One region of the Nocardioides sp. NPDC006303 genome, then DNA from elsewhere that is predicted to be linked to it. Evidence: riboswitches for the same ligand, from Rfam matches in the RefSeq annotation. Region 1 holds a riboswitch; the other holds the start of a gene.
What was found. A riboswitch is a leader RNA that binds a small molecule or an ion and turns the genes downstream of it on or off. The one in region 1 is predicted to bind glycine.

Region 1 (10,566 bases):
CGCCCGCGAGGGCAGCGAGCTCCTCGCGTCGCAGCCCAGGCGTACGCCGCACGCCGGTGCCGGCGGGCAGGCCTGCCTCCTCCGGGGTCACCCGTGCCCGGCGGGCGCGCAGGTAGCGCCCCAGCTCGGTCGCAGCCATGTCGCTCATCCCTACCAGTGTGCCGCAGGTCCGGCTCGGGTGAGGGGCCGTGTCACACCCACCCCTGGTGACACCCCTGCATCGCGCGGTCTGCCTCTGCGCGCGAGGCGAGACCAGACTTTCGGGGACAACGACCTGGAGGAGGAGCACGATGACCGCAGTTGCCCACGAGGCGTCGAGCGGAGGCCTGGCAGAGGCGCCTGCGGGGAGCTTTCGAGCGTTGCTTGCCGCGCTCCTGGGCTTCACCGTGATCACCGTCGACGTCTCCGCGGTGAACATCGCGCTTCCCTATCTCCACCGGGACCTGGGCGGCGGGATGGCCGGGCTGCAGTGGGTCGTGGACGCGTACACGCTGATGTTCGCCGCGCTGATGCTCTCGGCTGGCGCGGTGACCGACCGGGTCGGCCCGGTGCGGGCCTACGCCATGGGGGTGGTGCTGTTCACCGTCGCCTCCGTGGCCTGCGCGGCCGCTCCGGTGATGCCGGCGCTCATCGCGGCGCGGGTGCTCCAGGGCGCTGCCGCCGCGCTGGTGATGCCGGCGTCGCTGGCGCTGGTCCGGGTGGCGTACGACGACGCGCGGGCCCGGGGTCAGGCCATCGCCGTGTGGACCATCGGCGGATCCGCGGCCATGGCGCTGGGACCGGTGGCCGGAGGCCTGCTGAGCGAGTACGCCGGCTGGCGCTGGGTGTTCCTGGTCAACGTTCCGGTCGGGATCCTGATCGTGGCCCTGCTGGCCGGCCTGCGGATCCGGGCGGTACGGCGCCGGGCACCGCTCGACCTCCCGGGCCAGGCGCTGGCCGTGGTCGCGCTGGCGGCACTGACGTACGCCGTCATCGAGGCCGGCCACGGCGGCTGGCACGCGGGCGCGCTGCTCGCGGCGGCGATATCGGTCTCGGCGGCGGGCGCCTTCGTCGTGGTGGAGCACCGCTCGGCGGCGCCGGTGCTGCCGCTCGGCCTGGTGGCGCGGGGGAGGGCGGCGGTCGCGCTGGTCTCCGGCTTCGGCATCAACTTCGGGTTCTACGGAGGGATCTTCCTGCTCGGGCTCTACTACCAGCAGGTGCGGGGCTGGAGCGGTGCCGCGGCGGGGCTGATGTTCGTCATCCCGGCGGCCATGACCACCTGCGCCAACGTGCTGGCACCGCGCCTGGCGTACGTCGTGGGCCGGCGCCCGCTCATCGCCGGCGGCCAACTGATCCTCGCGGTGGGGATGCTCGCCCTGCTCCCGCTTTCGACGACCACGCCGGTCTGGCTGGTCCTCGTCCTGCTGGTCCCGCTCTCCACCGGCGGCGCGCTGGCGATCACCCTCGTCACCGCAGATCTGATCGACGTCGTCGAACCCGCTCGGGTCGGTGTCGCCACCGGTGCGCTGAGCACGTTTCGGCAGACGGGCGGCGCGATCGCGGTCGCCGTCTTCGGCGGTCTGGGAGCGGGCGCGAGCGGGATTCTCACCCTTCCCGGGATGCGGGTCTGCCTCCTCGTCGGAGCCGTGGTACTGGCGCTGACGGCACTGGTCGCGACAACCGGGCGCCGAAAGCCTCATGCTCTACTTGAGGGTTAGGCTGGACGACACGCCGGAGGGGGTTCTTTGACCAGGGCCCTTGCGACGCTTACCTTGTAGTTGTCTCTGTTGTAACTCCAACGATGTGGTCCCCCCGCCGCAGCCGTTCATTCCCCGAGTGGAGTTACGCACAACGGAGTAGACGATGGAGGACATCGTGTTCGACCACGAACAGAAGCCCGGCCACGGCGCCGACGACGCGCAACGCGCGGCGGAGCAGGCTGACGAGCAGGGCCTTCTCTTCACCGACGATGTCTCGCCTTTGCCGAGCGACACCGGTTACCGCGGCCCGACGGCCTGCAACGCGGCCGGGATCAGCTACCGCCAGCTCGACTACTGGGCCCGCACCGGTCTCGTCGAGCCGAGCGTGCGCGGTGCCACCGGCTCAGGCACCCAGCGGCTCTACTCCTTCCGCGACATCCTGATCCTCAAGGTCATCAAGCGACTCCTCGACGCCGGTATCTCGCTGCAGCAGATCCGCGCTGCCGTGCAGCACCTGCGCGAGCGGGGCACCGACGACCTGACCCGCGTCACCCTGATGAGCGACGGCGCCTCGGTCTACGAGTGCACCAGCAACGACGAGGTCATCGACCTGCTCCAGGGCGGGCAGGGCGTCTTCGGTATCGCCATCGGTGGGGTCTGGCGCGAGATCGAGGGCACGCTCTCCGAGCTCCCCAGCGAGCGTGCGGCCGAGGACGGCGAGCAGGTCGCCTCGATGTCCGACGAGCTCTCCGCCCGCCGCGCGGCGCGCAACGCCGGCTAGTAAACGTCACGTAACACTCGACCCCGAGGACCCGCAGAGGCGGGGCCACGGGGTCGAGTCGTTTATGCTGGTGGTGCTGACCATCCCGCACGGGAGAGCTCCTCTCGAAGGGGCGCCGAAGGGGCAATTCCTCCCCGGAAACTCTCAGGCATCCACGACTGTGCGGACCAGGCAACTCTGAAGCGGCGCAGATGCGGTGACAGAGGGGGAGGGCGTACGAGTTGTCTTAGATGCCCTCAGGAGCCACTGTGTCCGACACGCCCACTCTGTCCGAGCTCGACGCCGCCTCCCCGTTCGTGGAGCGCCACGTCGGACTCTCGGCCGCCGACGAGGCGACGATGCTGCAACGGCTCGGGTACGACTCGGTCGCGGCGATGATGGACGCGGCGGTGCCGGCCGGGATCCGCTCGGTCGAGTCGCTGGACCTGCCGGCCGCGCTGAGCGAGGCGCAGGTCGCGTCGCTGGCCCGGGAGATCGCCGCCTCCAACAAGCCCGGCGAACCGATGATCGGGCTCGGCTACCACGCCACCGTGACGCCGCCGGTGATCCGTCGCAACGTGCTCGAGGACCCGAGCTGGTACACCGCCTACACGCCTTACCAGCCCGAGATCTCCCAGGGCCGCCTCGAGGCGCTCATCAACTTCCAGACCATGGTCGGCGACCTGACCGGCCTGCCGGTGGCCAACTCCTCGCTCCTGGACGAGGGCACCGCGGCCGCCGAGGCGCTGGCGCTGGTGCACCGGGCCAACCGCAAGGTCACCCAGAAAAATGGCAGGGCTCCGTTCATCATCGACGCCGACGCCCTGCCGCAGTCCATCGAGGTCGTGAAGGTGCGCGCCGAGGCGATGGGCCTCGAGGTCGTCGTGGCCGACCTCTCGCAGGGCCTGCCCGAGGGCGACGCGATCGGCGTGCTGGTGCAGTACCCCGGCGCCTCCGGTCGCGTGCCCGACCTCAAGCCGGTCATCGACGCCGCCCATGAGCGCGGCGCGCTCGCCGTGGTCGCCGCCGACCTGCTCGCTCTCACCGTCCTGGAGGCGCCCGGCACCCTCGGCGCCGACGTCGTCGTCGGCTCCACCCAGCGCTTCGGCATCCCGCTCTTCTACGGCGGCCCGCACGCCGGCTACATGGCCGTCCACGAGGGGATCGAGCGGCACCTGCCCGGTCGTCTCGTCGGTGTCTCCGTCGACGCTGAGGGGCGGCCCGCGTACCGCCTCGCTCTGCAGACCCGTGAGCAGCACATCCGCCGCGAGAAGGCGACCTCCAACATCTGCACCGCGCAGGTGCTGCTGGCCGTCGGCGCTTCGATGTACGCCGTCTACCACGGCCCCGCCGGGCTGCGGACGATCGCAACCCGCACCCACCGCTACGCCGCCGTCCTGGCCGCTGCGCTCAAGTCGGCTGGGCTCCCGCTGGTCTCGGAGACGTTCTTCGACACGCTGGGTGTCACCGTGCCCGGCCGGGCGGCCGATGTCGTCACCGCGGCGCGTCGCTTCGGCGTACATCTTCGTCTCGTGGACGCCGACACCGTCGGCATCTCGACCTCGGAGGCGACGACCCGCTCGACCCTCTCGGCCGTGCTCAACGCCTTCGGCGTCTCTGGTGCGGACCTGGACGAGATCGACCGCACCACGGCCAGCGCGCTGCCCGACGGCCTGCTGCGCACCACCGACTACCTCACCCACGAGGTCTTCAACGCGCACCACAGCGAGACCCAGATGCTGCGCTACCTGCACAAGCTGGCCGCGCGCGACTACGCACTCGACAAGGGCATGATCCCGCTCGGCTCGTGCACCATGAAGCTCAACGCGACCACCGAGATGGAGCCGATCTCGCTGCCCGGCTTCGCCGACCTGCACCCGTTCGTGCCCGCCGAGGACGCCGCCGGCTACACGCGCCTCGTCGGAGAGCTCGAGGGGTGGCTCGCCGAGGTCACCGGCTACGACGAGGTCTCCATCCAGCCGAACGCCGGCTCGCAGGGTGAGTTCGCCGGCCTGATGGCGATCCGCGGCTACCTGGACGCGCAGGGCCAGGGTCACCGCAAGATCTGCCTGATGCCTTCCTCCGCGCACGGCACCAACGCCGCCTCGGCCGTGATGGCCGGCATGAAGGTCGAGGTCGTGAAGTCGTCCGAGGACGGCACCGTCGACCTCGACGACCTGCGGGCGAAGCTCGACGCCCACGGCGAGAACGTCGCCGCGATCATGGTGACCTACCCCTCGACCCACGGGGTCTACGAGGAGGGCATCACCGAGGTCTGCTCGCTGGTGCACGAGGCCGGCGGTCAGGTCTACATCGACGGCGCCAACTTCAACGCGCTCCTGGGCTACGCCAAGCCCGGCGAGTTCGGTGGCGACGTCTCCCACCTCAACCTGCACAAGACCTTCTGCATCCCGCACGGCGGTGGCGGTCCGGGTGTCGGTCCGGTCGCGGTCCGCTCGCACCTGGCGCCCTACCTGCCCTCGCACTCCCTGCACCCGGACACCTCGAAGCGCTCGGGCATCGGCGCTATCTCGGCTGCTCCGTACGGCTCGGCCGGCATCCTGCCGATCTCGTGGGCGTACGTCCGGCTCATGGGCGCCGAGGGTCTGACCCGGGCGACGTCCGCAGCGGTGCTGTCGGCCAACTACGTCGCCTCGCGCCTCAACGAGCACTTCCCGGTGCTCTACCGTGGCGAGACCGGCCTGGTCGCGCACGAGTGCATCCTCGACCTGCGGCCGATCACGAAGGAGACCGGTGTCACCGTCGACGACGTCGCCAAGCGGCTCATCGACTACGGCTTCCACGCCCCGACGATGTCCTTCCCTGTCGCCGGCACGCTCATGGTCGAGCCCACCGAGTCCGAGGACCTCGGCGAGCTGGACCGGTTCATCGACGCGATGATCGCGATCAAGGGCGAGATCGACCGGGTCGCCTCGGGTGACTGGACCGCCGAGACCTCGGTCCTGCGCGGCGCCCCGCACACCTCCCGTGCCCTCGTCGGGGACTGGGACCGCGCCTACTCGCGCGAGGAGGCCGTCTTCCCGCGCGGCATCGACCCTGACAAGTACTGGCCGCCGGTGGCCCGCATCGACAACACCTACGGCGACCGCAACCTGGTCTGCTCCTGCCCGCCCGTCGAGTCCTTCGCCGAGTGACCCTCCCGCCGAAAGGTCGATTTCTGACGCCGAGGCGTCGATTCTTGAGCTCCATTGGTCGAGAATCGGCGCCGAGGAGTCAGTTTTTGGGTGGCGAGGTCCTGGGCTCCGTGCGGGTGCCTGGCGCGCCAGCGACCTGACTTCTCGGCGTCAAGAATTGACCTCTCGCGGTCAAGAACTGACGCCTCGGTGCCAGATTCTGACTTCTCGGCGTGGCTGGGTCAGGTGGCGTGGATCTGGAGAGTGGATCCCTCTCGGCCCTTGGCCACCGCGAGCTGGGTGGGGATGCGCTCGCGCATCTCGGTGACGTGGCTGACGACGCCGATGATGCGACCGCCCTCGCGGAGGGTATCGAGGACGTCGAGCACGTCGTCGAGGGTGTCGGCGTCGAGGGAGCCGAAGCCCTCGTCGACGAAGAGGGTGTCGAGCATCTGGCCGCCGGCCTCGTTCATGATCACGTCGGCCAGGCCCAGCGCCAGGGCGAGGGAGACCACGAAGGTCTCGCCGCCCGACAGGGTGGCCGGGTCCCTCGACTCGCCGGACCAGTCGTCGCGGACCATCAGCGCCAGGCCACCGCGCCGGTCGCCGGCACCCTTGGCCGCGGAGTGCTCCAGGGCGTAGCGCTGGTCGCTCATCTTCGCCAGCCGCTCGTTGGCGGCGGCGACGACCTGGGTGAGGCGGTAGGCGACGACGTAGGCCGACAGGCTCATCTGAAGCTGGTTGTCGCTGCTCTTGCCCTCGGCGAAGGAGGCGATCCGGACGGCGACCTCGAGGTCGTCGCGTACGGGCGCCCAGGCCGAGAGCGCGCGGGTCAGGTCGCGTTGCAGGGAGTCGAGGCGGGCGGCCCGGTTGGCGGCGGTGTCGGCCGCCGAGCGGGCCGAGTCGGCGGCGTCGGCGGCCTTGCGGTGGGCGGTGGTGAGCGCCGGCAGGTCCGGCTCCTCGGTGGCCAGGATCTCGGCGGCGCCGGGGGAGTCGAGGGTCGCCCGGGCGGCCGCCAGGCTGTCGGCGTACGTCTTGATCTGGCTGTTCAGCGCCGCGACCCGCTCGGGCGGGAGCGCGGCGGCGAGGGCGCTCTCGGGGGTGTCGAAGCCGGCCCGGACCGCCGTGGCGGTGAGCGTGCGCTCGGCGCCGGCCAGCGCCTCGGCGGCGCGGGTGGCGGCCTCGAGGCGCTCGAGGCTCGTGGTCGCGGCACGGTGCTCGCGGTCGAGAGCGGCGAGCACGGCGTCGAGATCCCGGTGGTCGCCACGGACGTCGGTCAGCTGCTCCTCGAGACGCTCGCGTTCCTCGGTGAGGTGACGCAGGGTGGTCTCGAGCTCGGCGGCGCGGGTCTCCAGCTCGGCACGGAGCGTCGCCGAGCGGGCCCGGGTCTCCTCGGCGGCGGTGAGCTCGGCGCGCAGGCTCGGCTCGCGGGCAGCCGTACGCTCCAGACCGGCCAGGCGCTCGGCCATCGACGCGGCCGGCTCGTCACTCTCCCCAGCAGCCTCCTGGGCGAGCTGGAGTCGGGTGGTGAGGTCGCGTACGTGCTGGTCGCGGGCGTGCTCCTCGGCGCTGGCGTTGTCGTAGGTCGCCTGGGCGGTCTTCTCGGCAGCCGCGTCGGGGGCGCCGTCGGCGGGGGAGGCCTTGTGCGGGTGCTCGTGGGACCCGCACACCGGGCAGTCCGCACCGACGGCGAGCGCCCCGGCGAGCTCGGCGGCGATGCCGTCCAGCCGGGCCTGGCGTACGTCGAGGTAGTGGGTGCGCGCCTCCATGGCGGCAGTCCTGGCCGACTCGTGCCTGGCGCGGGCGTCGACGAGCTCCCGGGTCAGCCGGCCGACCTCGGTGACCGCGGCGACCTGAGCGCGCAGCACCGGGATCGCAGCAGCCGCTTCGGTAGCCGCCGCCAGGTCCGCGGTGAGGGCCTCGGTCTGCTGCGGCAGCTCCTCGGCGAGCCGGGCCTGCTCGCGGGTCTGGGTGAGGAGGCGGTCGCGCTGGGTGCCGGTGGTTGCGAGCTCGCGGGTGACCTCGCTGAGACGTTGCTGGACCGGCGCCAGGGCGCGGGCCTGGGCGAGACGTGCCGAGATCCGGTCCACCGCCGCCTTGGCGTCGGTCAGGGTCAGGTCGCTCGGGGCGAGCGCAATCGCCCTGGCGTGCTCGCGCCGTGCCTGGTCGGCGAGCTCGTTGACCCCGGCCACCGCCTCGGCCCGCTGGGCGGCCTCGACGCGGCGTACGCGCTCCTCCTGCTCCTCGGCAGCGGCGACGAGGCGGCTCTCGGCGGCCGCGGCCGCGCGGAGGCCGCGCTGCTTCTCGGCCATCGCCCGGGCGGCGTCGAGGGCGGCGAGGGTCTCCGACTCCGCGGCCAGGGCCTCCATCGCCGCGCCCGAGGTGACCGCCTGCGACTCGGTGGCCTCCTCGGCCAGCGCGCGGGCCCAGGTTGCGATCGCTCCGTCGCCGGCGGGGAGGCCGAGGTCGTGGACGTCCCAGTCGTCGGGGAGCGTGACGGCCGCGGTCTCACTGATCCGGCTGACCGCCTCGGCGACCCCGGCGTTGAGCTCCTCGGAACGCCGCCGGAGCTCGACGCGGCGCTCACGCAGCCAGCGCTCGACATCGGCGAAGCGCTCGGTGCGGAAGAGCCGCTCGAGCAGCCGCTTGCGCTCCTCGGCGCTGGAGCGCAGGAAAGCCTGGAAACGCCCCTGGGGGAGCATCGCGACCTGCACGAACTGGGTCAGCGTCATGCCGAGCAGGTCCGAGACCAGGTGGCCAGCCTCGTCCAGGCGGGTGGTGAGGGTGCGCCACTCCTCGCCGACCTGCTCCATGAGCACGACGGAGGCCTGCTGGGTCGTGGTGCCGGCGCCACGGCGCTTGGGGCGCTCCCACGACGGGGAGCGGGTGATCCGGAAGCGTCGCTGGGCGAGCGTCGCCTCCAGGACGACCCGGGTCGCGACCTCGGCCGGCGCCCGGTCGCTGCGCAGCCGCTTCGCGACCGAACGGTCACCGGGGACGTCGCCGTAGAGTGCGAAGCAGACCGCGTCCAGGACGCTCGTCTTTCCGGCTCCGGTGGCGCCGGAGAGCAGGAAGAGACCCGCCTCGGAGAGCTGGTCGAAGTCGACGCTCACCGTGCCCGTGAACGGGCCGAACGCGGCGACCTCCAAGTGGTGAAGGCGCATCAGAAGAGCACCTCGAGCCACTCCTCTTCCTCGGCGACGCCGGAGCGCGAGTCGAGCGAGTCGACCTCGGGGTCCTCGCAGCAGGCGTCCACGGCGGTCTGCAGCAGCGCCAGCTCGGCCTTGGCCGCGGGCTCGCCGCGGAGCTCGGCCACGAACTCGGTGACCAGGTCGATGTCCCGGCGCGGCCGGGACGGGTCGGGCTGGGACAGGGCACCCAGGACCGGCGCGGTCGACTCGAACCCCAGCACGAGGGTGTGCGGGAACCGCCGCCGCAGCCGTTCCATGGCCTGGGCAGGGCGGATCCGGTCGGTCAGGGTGATCTGCAGCCACGACTGCTCGTGGACCTCGTGGCGAGGGTCGCTCAGGAGCTCCTCGAGGGTGCCCCGCAGGCGGGCCAGGTTGCGCGGGACCGGCGCCTCCACGAACTCGCTGGCGACGAAACCGGACTCGTCGAGATCGATGAGCCAGGACCCCTTGAGGTGGTTGGCCTCGGAGAAGGAATAGGCCAGCGGGGAGCCGCTGTAGCGCACCGTGTCGGTGATCGTGTGGCGGCCGTGGAGGTGGCCGAGGGCGGCGTAGGAGATGTCCTCGAAGAGGCTGGCGGGCACCATCGAGACGCCGCCGACGGAGATGTCGCGCTCGGAGTCGGAGGGCTCCGCGCCGGTGACGAAGGCGTGGGCCATGACCACGCTGCGGCCACCCCGGCCATCGAGGTCGGCACGCACCCGTCGCATCGCCTCGCCGAGCGCCGCCTGGTGGGAGCGCGACTCCAGCCCCCAGGACGCCCTGGCTGCGTCGGGATCGAGGTAGGGGAGACCGTAGAAGGCCACCTCGCCGTGCTCGTCGGGGAGCATCACCGGGCGGCCGACGCCGGCCAGGTCGGTGCGGATGAAGATGCCGGCGGCGTCGATCAGCTCGGAGCCGAACCCCAGCCGCTGGGCCGAGTCGTGGTTGCCGCTGGTGATGACGACCTTCGCCCGCGAGGCCGCGAGTCGCGAGAGCGCCTCCGAGGCCAGCCGCACCGCGTCGACCTGCGGAAGCGCACGGTCGTATACATCGCCGGATACGCACACCACGTCGACGGATCCCTGCTCCACCACGGAGAGGAGATGGTCGACGTACGCCGCCTGGTGCCCGAGCATGCCCTCCCGGTGGAAGGACCGGCCCAGGTGCCAGTCGGAGGTGTGCAGGATCCGCATGAAACGAAAACTATCGGTGACCACGGACAGTCTTGCCCCCGACTCACCGCCAGGGCCTCGGCTACGCGGGATAGGTCACCTTGATCGCCAGCTGTCGCTGCAGGTTGTCGGCCGCGTCGGCGACCCGGCGGCGTACGCCCGGGTCCAGATCCAGCTCGATGACCGCCCGTGCGGCAGCGAGGGTCTCCTCGGTCACCGAGCCGCTCGGGAAGAACGCCTCGGCGGCCTCGGCGAGGCTCCAGCCCGACCGCTTCTCGGCGGTGGCGGGAAGCTCGGCGAAGTAGCGCTCCACATAGCCCGAGGTGAGCTCGGCCGGACCGGCCCAGAACGCCCGTCCGGCGGCCAGGATGTCGTAGTTGGGCAGGTCGGTCTCGCCGGTGAACACCGACCAGCCGTACGCCTTCGCCTCCGCGTCGGGGATGCTGACCAGGGCGCCGTTGAGGTGGATGCGCGCCTCGTTGGCGGGCTCGGCGTCGTAGGCGGCCTGCAGCTCCGCACGATCCGCGAAACCGTTCTCGGCGAGCTTGGCCAGGATGCGCCAGCGCAGGTCGAGGTCGGTCTCGATCCCGGCCGGGGGAGTGGCGAGCCATTCCCGCAGCAGCGACTCGGACGACGCCGAGCGGATCGCCG
Region 2 (10,566 bases), on a different contig from region 1:
GTCACCAGGACTTGTCAAGGCCCGAGTGCGGAGCGTGAACGCAACCCGCCCAGTTGGGTGGAAACGTTGCCAGCGGATCACGTACCATGCTCGACATGGACTCTGAGCAGCCACGCGAGCTGACGTTGGCCGACATCGCCCGGATAGCGGGGGTGGGCCTCGGGACCGCCTCACGAGCGCTCAGCGGCATGCCCAACGTCTCTCCTGCGACGCGGCAGAAGGTGCTGGACGTCGCGAAGAAGCATGCCTACGTCGTTTCCCCCGACGCCTCGAGGCTCAAGAAGGGCTCCACGGGTCGGGTCGCGGTCGTGGCGCCGCATCTCTCGCGCTGGTTCTTCGGTGCGATCCTCGAAGGCATCGAGTCGGTGCTGCGCGAGTCCCAGTTCGATGTGCTGCTCTATCACGTCGGCAACCTGGAGGACCGCACGTCCTTCTTCGAGCGCCTGCCCGCCCGGCGGAAGGTCGACGCCGTCATCGTCGTGGGCTTCCCCGTCGAGGAGGCTGAGCGCCGAAGCCTCGAGCTGATGCTCGGCGTCCAGGTCGTCGCCGCAGGCGGCCAGCACGAGGTGTATCCGCACGTCTGCATCGACGACCTCAGAGCCGGCGGGCAGGCGATGGGACATCTCCTCGGGCTCGGCCACAAGCGGGTCGCGATGATCGAGGCGATCGACCCCGACCAGCCCCGCCAACCCTCCGGGCGAAGCCGTGCCTACCATCTCGCTCTGGCCGACGCGGGGATCAAGCCCGACCCATCGCTGGTGGTCACCACCGATTGGGGCGGCGAGCAGGGCGCTGCGGCGATGGCCCAGCTGCTCTCTGTGGCTGAGCTCCCGACCGCCGTCTATGCCCACTCCGACGAAGTCGCCTTCGGTGCGATGCGCACCATCCGGGACGCCGGTCTGCGGATTCCCGAAGACATCTCCATCATCGGCATCGACGACCATCCACACGCCGCCCTCCTGCACCTGACCACGATCAAGCAGGACGCCCGTCTGCAGGGCGTGCTGACCGCCCAGATGCTCCTCGGCCTGCTTCGGCAGGAGGAAGACACTGCGCTGTCTGTCACGGTGGACACCCAGCTGGTGGTACGTCGAACCACCGCCGCTCCGCGGCCCGCCTGATCGCATGCTCATGTGTGAGGGAGCCGAGTGTGGCGAAGAACGCACTCCAAGCGCCTGCGATGCGGGACACACATCCGCTGTCAAAGGCCCGGATCTGGCTAGGCTGATGTCTTCGGTAAAAGGATGACAGGAGCGGCTGGGTAATGGATCAAGACGTGCTTCGGCACGCACCGCTTTTCAGCGAGCTGGACGACGAGTCGATGACGGCGATGCTCGCGATGATGGATCAGACACGCCTCAGGCGCGGCGAGGTGTTGTTCCACGAGGGCGACGCCGCCGACCGGCTCTACGCGGTCGTGGACGGCAAGGTGAAGCTGAGCCGTGCCGCGGCCAACGGGCAGGACAGCCTGCTGGCGATCCTCGGGCCGGGCCAGGTGTTCGGCGAGCTGTCGCTCTTCGACCCCGGTAGGCGCTCCTCCACGGTCACGGCCGTCACCGACCAGGTCGAGCTCGCCTCGCTGTCGCACGACGACCTGCTGCGCCTGCTCGACGGGCGCCCGAGCGTGACCCGTGGGCTGCTCGCCCTGCTGTCGGGTCGCCTGCGCCGGGCCAACGACGTGATCGGTGACCTGGTCTTCGCTGACGCGCCCCGCCGGGTGGCGAAGGCTCTGCTCGACCTCGCCGAGAGGTTCGGGGAGCAGACCGAGGAGGGCCTCCACGTACGCCACGACCTGACCCAGGAGGAGCTCGCGCAGCTCGTCGGCGCGGCTCGGGAGACGGTCAACAAGGCGCTCGCCGACTTCGCGGCCAAGGGATGGGTACGGCTGGAGTCTCGTTCGGTGATCATCACCGACATGGAACGGATCGTCCGCCGAGCCGGGTGAGCTCTGCTCGTCGGGGTGAGACCATCGAGCATGGTCTCGCCGCACGATGAGCTGCCTCTGCAGCCGGCCCGGCGGCCGGATCTCGACGAAGACTTCTCCGGCGGACTGTCCGAGCAGTGGTGGATCCCGCACTATCTGCCGCACTGGACGACGCCGGAGCGGTCCGAGGCTCGCTACCGGCTTGTCCAGGGTGCGCTCGAGCTGCGGATCGAGGCCGACCAGCTCGACTGGCGACCCGAGGACGCGCCCCTGAGGGTCTCGAACCTGCAGACCGGCGCGTACTCCGGTCCGGTCGGCTCCGCACGCGGAACGCACCGTCACCGGGAGGACGGACTCCTGGTCCGGACCGAGACGCCGCAACGGCTCCTGTTCGCGCCTGCTCGCGGTCGCGTCGACGTGACCGTCGCCGCCGGCCGGGACGACGGCTGCATGCTCGCGGCATGGCTGATCGGCACCGAGCATCTCGCCGGTGAGGATTCCGGAGAGATCTGCATCTTCGAGATCGATGCGGACGCGATCGGCGCGACCACGGTCGCCCGTTCCGGGGTCAAGGCGCACCACGACCCACGCCTGACCACCGACATGGCAGAGGTCACCGTCCCGTTCGATGTGACCCGGGCCCACACCTGGACGGCGATCTGGGACGGGCAGGAGACCGTCATCGGCTGCGAAGGCCTCGTCGTACGACGTCTTCCCCAGGCTCCGACCTACCCGCTGTTCCTGATGATCGACCTCTTCGAGATCGGGCCGCCCTCCGGATTCCACCCGAAGACGGCGATCGTCCACCGGGTCCGAGGATGGAGCTCGGTGTCAGAGACTGACCCGGACCAGCTGGCGTAGCCGGCGAAGACCTTCGGTGCTCGGTCGTTCGGCCGGGGCGAGGGCGTGGGTGAGGTCCAGCCGGACTGAGTCGGTCTCGAGATCGAGGCCGATGGCAACGAGCTCGCTCGTCGCGTCTTGTGTCTGCCTGGCCGCGGCGACATGGGCGCTGCGGCCGACCAGGTTCACGTGGTAGCTGCGCGGTCCCTGGCCGGTCGCGACCGCGATGGTCCCCTTGACCCGGTACGCCGTCGCCGGAGGCTCCTCGAGCAGGTCGACCAGTCGAGCCGGCTCGATGGTGCCCGGGGTCGTCACGGTGACCGCCCGGGCGTGCTGATGAGCCTCGTGCGAGGCGGCCGCCTCGCGCAGCAGCGCGGCGATCGGGAGCTCGTCGGGCGGGTCCTCGGGCACCGCGGCGTCGTAGACGAGCCGGGGGTCGATCCGGCCACCCACGGCGTACGCCACATGGACCTCGGGGTTGTGCTCCCGCACGCGCTGCTCGATGCGCGCCAGGACCGCGTCCCGGTCATCAGCCGGCACCAGGTCGGTCTTGTTGATCACGACCAGGGAGGCGGCCGCGAACCGGACCGGCGCGGGGCCCCGGCCGTCATCGAGAGTGTCGAAGTACGCCGAGGCGTCGACGACCTCGATGAGCCCACCGCGGCGTACCCGCTCGACGCCGCTGAACCGAACCAGCCGGGCCAGCGTCCCGGGCTCGGCGATCCCGCTGGCCTCGACGATGACGACGTCGAGCGCGAGCCGCGGGTGGGTCAGCTTCTCCAGCGCGTCGTCGAGGCCGCCGGCGTCGGGCAGGCAGCAGAGGCAGCCGCCCGCGATCGAGGCCGGCTCGTCGACCTGCCCGGTGACGAGGCCGGCGTCGACGTTGATGTCACCGAAGTCGTTGACGACCACGCCCACCCGTGCGCCGGGCTGGCGCAGCAGATGGTTGAGCAGCGTGGTCTTGCCCGACCCGAGATGGCCGGTGAGGATGACCACGGGGACCCGGGTGCTGGCGCTGGTCGGTGGCATCGGGCCATCGTAGGTCGTCAGATCTTGACGGCCGAGGTGGGCAGACCTAGGTTTGCCGCACAACTTCACATCCGCCACTTGAACCGCAGCGGGAGAGTCCTTGCCCATCCCGGGTGAGGCGCCGAAGGAGCAAACCTCCCCAGAATCTCTCAGGCCCAATGACCGCTGTGGTGAGGCGACCTCTGGAAAGACAGGATCCGCTGGATCCTGCACCCACGGTGCAAATCGCCTTCGGGCGGTGAAGCTCTCAGGTAGCGATGACAGAGCGGGGAGGTCACCCGTCCACGGGTGCCGCGGTTGACGGCACCCATCAGCAGGGAGCCTCCCGCACAATGACCTCACCCGTCCCTACCCCTCTGCATGAGATCCACCAGGCGCTCGGCGCCTCGTTCACCGACTTCGCCGGCTGGAACATGCCGGTCCGCTACGGCTCGGAGACCGCCGAGCACCATGCCGTACGCACCACCGCGGGCCTCTTCGACCTGTCCCACATGGGCGAGATCGAGGTGACCGGCCCCGAGGCGGGACGCGCACTCGACCGCGCCCTGGTCGGTCGGCCGTCGAAGATCGGCATCGGCCGTGCCCGCTACTCGATGGTCTGCGCCGAGGACGGCGGCATCATCGACGACCTGGTCGTCTACCGTCTCGAGCAGGAGCGCTACCTGGTCGTCGCCAACGCGAGCAACGTCCATGTGGTCGCTCCGGCTCTGGTCGAGCGTGCCGAGGGGTACGACGCCGTGGTCCGCGACGCCTCCGCGGACTGGGCGCTGATCGCGGTCCAGGGGCCCGCCTCGGCGGCGATCGTCGCGGCCCTGACCGACCTGGACGTACCTTCCCTGAAGTACTACGCCATCGACGCCGGCACGGTCGCCGGGGTCGAGGTCCTGCTCGCGCGCACCGGCTACACCGGGGAGGACGGCTTCGAGATCTACTGTTCGCCCTCGTTGGCCGCTGCTGTCTGGGCGGCGATCACCGAGGCCGGTACGCCGCTCGGGCTGGTGCCTGCCGGGCTCGCCTGTCGCGACACCCTCCGGCTCGAGGCCGGCATGCCGCTCTACGGTCACGAGCTGAGCCGCGAGACGACGCCCTTCGAGGCCGGCCTCGGCCGGGTCGTCTCCTTCGACAAGCCCGACGGCTTCGTCGGCGATGCAGCCCTGGCCGTACGCCGCGACGAGGGCCCGCGCAGCGTACTCGTCGGCCTGGTCGCCGCCGGGCGCCGCTCCCCGCGCGCCGGCTACGCCGTCGTGGACCCTGCCACCGGCGACGAGATCGGCACCGTCACCAGCGGATCCCCGTCGCCGACTCTCGGACGTCCCATCGCGATGGCGTACGTCAGGCCTGACCTCGCTGCTGCCGGCACCAAGGTCCACGTCGACGTGCGCGGCAGCCGCGAGGACGCCGAGATCGTCGACCTTCCCTTCTACTCCAAGAAATGAGCACCGCCATGAGCAACCCGTCCCACCTGTCGTACACCGCCGAGCACGAGTGGATCGAGACCCGCGGCGACCTCGCGCGCGTCGGTGTCACCGCCTTCGCCACCGAGGCGCTGGGCGACATCGTCTTCGTCGAGCTGCCCGAGGTGGGCAGCAAGATCACCGAGGGAGAGAGCTGCGGTGAGCTGGAGTCGACGAAGTCCGTCAGCGACCTCTTCGCGCCCGCCGACGGCGAGATCCTCGAGATCAACTCGGCCGTCGTCGAGGATCCCGCGCTGATCAACAGCGACCCGTTCGGCGCCGGCTGGCTCTTCGAGATGCGTGTCTCGGGCGCTCCCGAGCTGCTCGACGCCGCGGCGTACGACGCTCTGATCGAGGAGTGAACCGTCGTGACCGCTGACCTCAGCGGCGTCTCGACCCAGGTCGTGGCGATGACCTTGAGCACCTTCGACCTGTATTCGATCGGGATCGGGCCGTCCTCCTCGCACACCGTCGGACCGATGCGGGCCGCGAAGATCTTCGTCGACGGCCTGGTCGAGGACGGACATCTGGAGGCGGTCACGCGGGTGAAGGCCGAGCTGTTCGGGTCGCTCGGCGCGACTGGGCACGGGCACGGCTCGGAGGGCGCGGTGCTGCTCGGCCTCGAGGGGGAGGAGCCGGCGACCGTCGACACGCGGGCCTCGTCCGGGCGGGTGGCGGCCATCCGCGAGCGCGGGGAGCTGTCGCTGGGCGGTCACCGGCCGATCCGCTTCGATAGCCAGACCGACCTGGTGATGCATCGACGCAAGAGCCTGCCGGGCCACCCCAACGGCATGGTGTTCAGCGCCTACGACGCCTCAGGGCAGGTGAGCCGAGAGCGGACCTACTACTCCGTCGGTGGCGGCTTCGTCATCGACGAGCACGCGTCCGGCGCAGCCCGGATCGTGCCCGACCACTCGAGCGTCCGGTTCCCCTTCACCACCGGTGCCGACCTGCTCAGCACCTGCGAGCGCGAAGGGTTCCGGGTCTCCGACCTCATGCGCGCCAACGAGCTGACCTGGCGTACGCACGACGAGGTCCGCGCCGGTCTCCTGGAGATCTGGCGGGTCATGGCCGACTGCGTGCAGGCCGGCTGCGACCGTGATCCGGTCAGCGACGGCGTACTTCCTGGGGGTCTGCGGGTCCCGCGCCGGGCACCGCTGCTCTACCGCGACCTGGCGTCCGGAGCCGGCGCCCAGGACCCGTTCCGGGTCATGGACTGGGTCAACCTGTTCGCCCTGGCGGTGAACGAGGAGAACGCCTCGGGCGGCCGGGTCGTCACCGCTCCCACCAACGGCGCGGCTGGCATCGTGCCCGCCGTCCTGCACTACTGGGTACGTTTCGTGGCGCCGGCCGCCGGGCTCGACGAGGCCGCGATCGAGGACGGCATCGTCCGGTTCCTGCTCACCGCGGCCGCCATCGGGATCCTGTGCAAGACGAACGCCTCGATCTCCGGCGCCGAGGTCGGCTGTCAGGGCGAGGTCGGCTCGGCCTGCGCGATGGCCGCCGGTGCGCTCTGCGAGGTGCTGGGCGGCACCCCGGAGCAGGTGGAGAACGCCGCCGAGGTCGGCATCGAGCACAACCTCGGCCTCACCTGCGACCCGGTCGGCGGGCTGGTGCAGATCCCGTGCATCGAACGCAACGCCATAGCCAGCGTGAAGGCCATCAACGCCGCCCGCCTCGCCCTCAACGGCAACGGCTCCCACAAGGTCAGCCTCGACAAGGCGCTGAAGACCATGCGCGAGACCGGCGCCGACATGAAGGTCAAGTACAAGGAGACCTCCCGCGGCGGTCTCGCGGTCAACGTCATCGAGTGCTGAGCCCCTCGGTGGTCGAACCGCGCGGCCTTGATCGCCCCGCTGGTCGAGCCGCGAGGCCGCCCGCGGCCGAGCGTGTCGAGACCAACACAGTCCCATCCAGCGCGACAGGGGACTGTGTTGGTCATCTCGACAAGCTCGATACAACGCTCGACACGCCTACGCCTAGCGGCTCCGGCGGCTCGACCAGCAGGGCCACTCGACACCCAAAGAGCTGAACACGCTCGGGGTGAGCCTGTCAGGCAGGCCGGAGCACCCGCGCGACGAACGAGTCGAGGTTGCCGACCAGCCGATCGACCTTCTGCTCGGCGCTGAGGGTCTCGTGGATGACCGGGGTGTCGAGCTTGCGCTTGTTGCGCGCCTTGAGGGAGCAGTCGAGGTCGGCGCAGATGTAGGTGCCGACGGAGTTGCCATCCTGCCCGGAGCGGCCGGCGCGGGAGGCGACCAGCAGCGCGACGTCACCGACCGTTGCACACAGCGCGCACATCGTCTTCCGCGGCCCTCGCGACTCTCGCGAGGCGCGGAGGGCAATGCCGCAGAGCCGGCCCTCGTGCTCGGTGACGAGGTAGTGGTTCTGCGGCGCCTTCGGGTCCTGCCAGCCGAGGTAGTCGAGGTCTTCCCACGGCCGTTCGGCCAGGTCAGCGGGGAGGTTGAGACGCTTGGTCGCACCCTTGGTGAGGTTGACGAACGATGCGCGTACGTCGGTCTCGGTCAGCGGCTTCATGCCAACCATGCTAGGTTTCCTACAACAGTTAGGCAATTCGTTATTGGGGAGATTGTTGATGGGCCGTCCGGGGCTGAACCGGAGCGCCGTGATCGCGGCCGCCGCCGACCTGGCCGACGAGCTGGGCTTCGACGCCGTCACGATCTCGGTCCTCGCGCGGCATCTCGGAGTCAGGTCGCCGACGCTCTACTCCCACATCTCCGGAGCCACCGACCTCCGCACCGCCGTCACCGCGTGCGTCCTCGACGAGCTCGCCGACACCACGAGCACCGCGATGGCCGCGGGGGAGGGCCGCGACCTCCTCGTCGCGTACGCCGACGCCATCCGCGACTTCGCCCGCCGCTCACCCGGCCGCTACGACGCCACCACCCGCCAGCGCATCCCACCCGTCTCCGATCCGGCAGCAGACGACCCGAACTCGGTCACTGCCGCCATCACCGCCGGCCGCCGCAACGCCGACCTCGCCCTCGCCGTCGTCCGCAGCTACGGCATCGCCAAGACCAACGAGACGTACGCCGTCCGCCTGATGTCCAGCCTCATCCATGGCTACATCACCCTCGAGCTCGCCGGCACCTTCGCCCACAGCGACCCATCGAGCGAGACCACCTGGCCCGAGATCCTCGAGGACCTCGACCGCACTCTCCAGGAGTTGTCAGTCCAACTCCGGCCACGTGCCTGATCGTCGATCATGCAGCGAGTTGCGGGACTGGATGTCTGCCGCTCGTCGTACGGCGTCGTTGACCTCAGTCGGATCGCAGCCGCACAGACGAAGGCAGCCGGCAGCGATCTCGATGGCGCGGTCGCCGTCGACGTCGTTGCCGTCAGTACGCAGGGTGATGACGCCCTCCACCTGCTGGATCAACATCGAGCCAAGCACCGGGGGAGAGGTGGTCACTCCGTGTCGGGCAGCAACCCGGGACCCGAGATCGGCGTACGCCTCAGCAAGCTCGCCGTGGGCCTGACGGAAGCTGGCGTAGTCGAGGTTGGTCGCCGAAACGACGTCAGGCAGTTGGTACAGAACGCCCACGTTGTGCGGCACCTGCGCGAGGGTGTCGATGTCGATCAGTGCGAGCAGACACAGAGCGGTCTCGACGCGTTCGGGTGGGACAAGGGCAACGATCTCCTCGACCACCATCTGGGTCGGCCTCACCGTCGTGGCAAGCAGCGCTTCGAGGATCTCGTCCTTGCCTGCGAAGTGGTAGTAGAGCGATGCCTGCCGGATGCCGACCGTCTCGGCGATCTCACGGGTCGAGGTCGCGGCGAACCCCTTGCTCGTGAACAAGCGTGCGGCCGCCTCCAAGACTTGCTCGCGCGGTGTACCCACGCCGATGTCCGGGATGAGTCGTGGTCTGCCTGGTCGGACCTTGCTGAGCGATGACATCCGAGTCTCTCTGTCGCTTCCGATGTGGCTGGAGTCCGGGCGGAAAGTGGCTTCGAGGGCCATCCGTCCGCCCGGATGAGTCGAGTCTTGACTCGGACCGGGCCTAAAGACCCTGCTCTCTCCGGAACCTTCCGCAGAAACTTCCAGGCGATGGAAGATCTGCCTTCCGCGACTTCTGGGGCCGCCCGATGGAGCTGACCCCGGGTAGCCTCCATCCAGGTGCAAGGGACGAAGTGGTGGCGGCCAGCGCTCGGGAGGTGGACATGGCTGCGCGAAGCGCGAAGGCATCGCGGGACCGGGTGCGCGACGAGTTGCTCGCCGCCGGACTCTCGGTGCCAGCGGTGGCTGCTGGGATGGCGGACCGGTTCGGGCTGCGGCCACGCCTCGCGTGGCGATACGCGTTGGATTGGCCGCAATGGCGTCTGGCCCAGGAGTTCCGCGTCGCCAACCCGGGCCTCGCGGTCACCGAGAGCCGCATCTCCGAATGGGAGAACTGGCCCTATGGCGGCACCAAGCCGACACCCGAGGCGCTCGCCGGTCTCGCGGTCGCCTTCGGTCACGGCTGTGTTCCTGCGGACCTGGTCGACGCCCTGGACCTCACCCACCTGTCCCGAGCCGAGCAGGCTCTCTTCGCTCGACCTGGAGCGTCGGCGACCTCGCCCGCCTTGGTCGGGCACGCCACCAACGGTCTCGACTTCCACCCCGACTGGTCCTTGAGCTTGGGCGAGGCGATGACGATGTGGCAGCAAGACGTGAACCGCCGTGACTTCCTCCTGGGAGCAGGCTTCAGCGCCTCGGCGTACACGATCCCAGCGTTCAGATGGCTCACCGCCCCGCCAGCCGCAGACCCCGTCGGCACAGGCGCCCGAGTCGTCGGCACACCGGATGTCGAGCTTGTGCACCAGATGCTGCGAGCCTTCCGCGAGGTGGACAACAGGTTCGGTGGCGGCCAGGTCCGTGATGCCGTCGTACGCTTCCTCAGCACCGACGTCGCTGCCCTGCTCCAAGGACGCTACGACCGTGCGGTGGGCAGTCGCCTCCTCTCGGTCGCGGCCCAAGTGACACAGCTGGCGGCGTGGACCTCCTACGACATCGGCCGGCACGCTACGGCGCAGCGCTATCTCATCCAGGCGCTTCGGATGGCAGCTGCCGCGGACGACCGTCCGCTCGGGGCGGAGATCCTCGCCGCGATGAGCCATCAGGCGGCCTATCTCCGAAACGGGATGGAAGCGGTCGACCTTGCCCGTGCTGCCGAACGCGCTGCTACAGATTCGAGTATCGGAGCCCTCGCTGCGGAGGCGGCGGTCTTGGAGGCGCAGGGACATGCCGTTCTCGGTGACCAGGCGGCGAGTGCCGTCGCTCTCGACCGTGCCGAACGTGCCTTCGACAAGGCTGAGAAC

Region 2: linked by a shared signal. The riboswitch ahead of gcvT (glycine cleavage system aminomethyltransferase GcvT) and the one ahead of gcvP (aminomethyl-transferring glycine dehydrogenase) in region 1 are both predicted to bind glycine.

What each region holds. Positions count from the first base shown of each region.
Region 1 covers NZ_JBEXRR010000062.1:4,822-15,387, reverse strand. The annotation lists gene ABZY89_RS28050 (helix-turn-helix transcriptional regulator) at 1-148, opposite strand, end outside; gene ABZY89_RS28045 (MFS transporter) at 291-1,697, shown strand; gene ABZY89_RS28040 (MerR family transcriptional regulator) at 1,843-2,460, shown strand; glycine riboswitch at 2,541-2,631, shown strand; gene gcvP (aminomethyl-transferring glycine dehydrogenase) at 2,709-5,594, shown strand; gene ABZY89_RS28030 (SMC family ATPase) at 5,816-8,737, opposite strand; gene ABZY89_RS28025 (exonuclease SbcCD subunit D) at 8,737-9,936, opposite strand; gene pepN (aminopeptidase N) at 9,998-10,566, opposite strand, start outside.
Region 2 covers NZ_JBEXRR010000018.1:46,266-56,831, reverse strand. The annotation lists gene ABZY89_RS15605 (LacI family DNA-binding transcriptional regulator) at 96-1,121, shown strand; gene ABZY89_RS15600 (Crp/Fnr family transcriptional regulator) at 1,265-1,945, shown strand; gene ABZY89_RS15595 (hypothetical protein) at 1,961-2,785, shown strand; gene ABZY89_RS15590 (GTP-binding protein) at 2,756-3,793, opposite strand; glycine riboswitch at 3,873-3,968, shown strand; gene gcvT (glycine cleavage system aminomethyltransferase GcvT) at 4,126-5,229, shown strand; gene gcvH (glycine cleavage system protein GcvH) at 5,238-5,609, shown strand; gene ABZY89_RS15575 (L-serine ammonia-lyase) at 5,658-7,064, shown strand; gene ABZY89_RS15570 (FBP domain-containing protein) at 7,300-7,785, opposite strand; gene ABZY89_RS15565 (WHG domain-containing protein) at 7,844-8,464, shown strand; gene ABZY89_RS15560 (TetR/AcrR family transcriptional regulator) at 8,438-9,166, opposite strand; gene ABZY89_RS15555 (hypothetical protein) at 9,430-10,566, shown strand, end outside.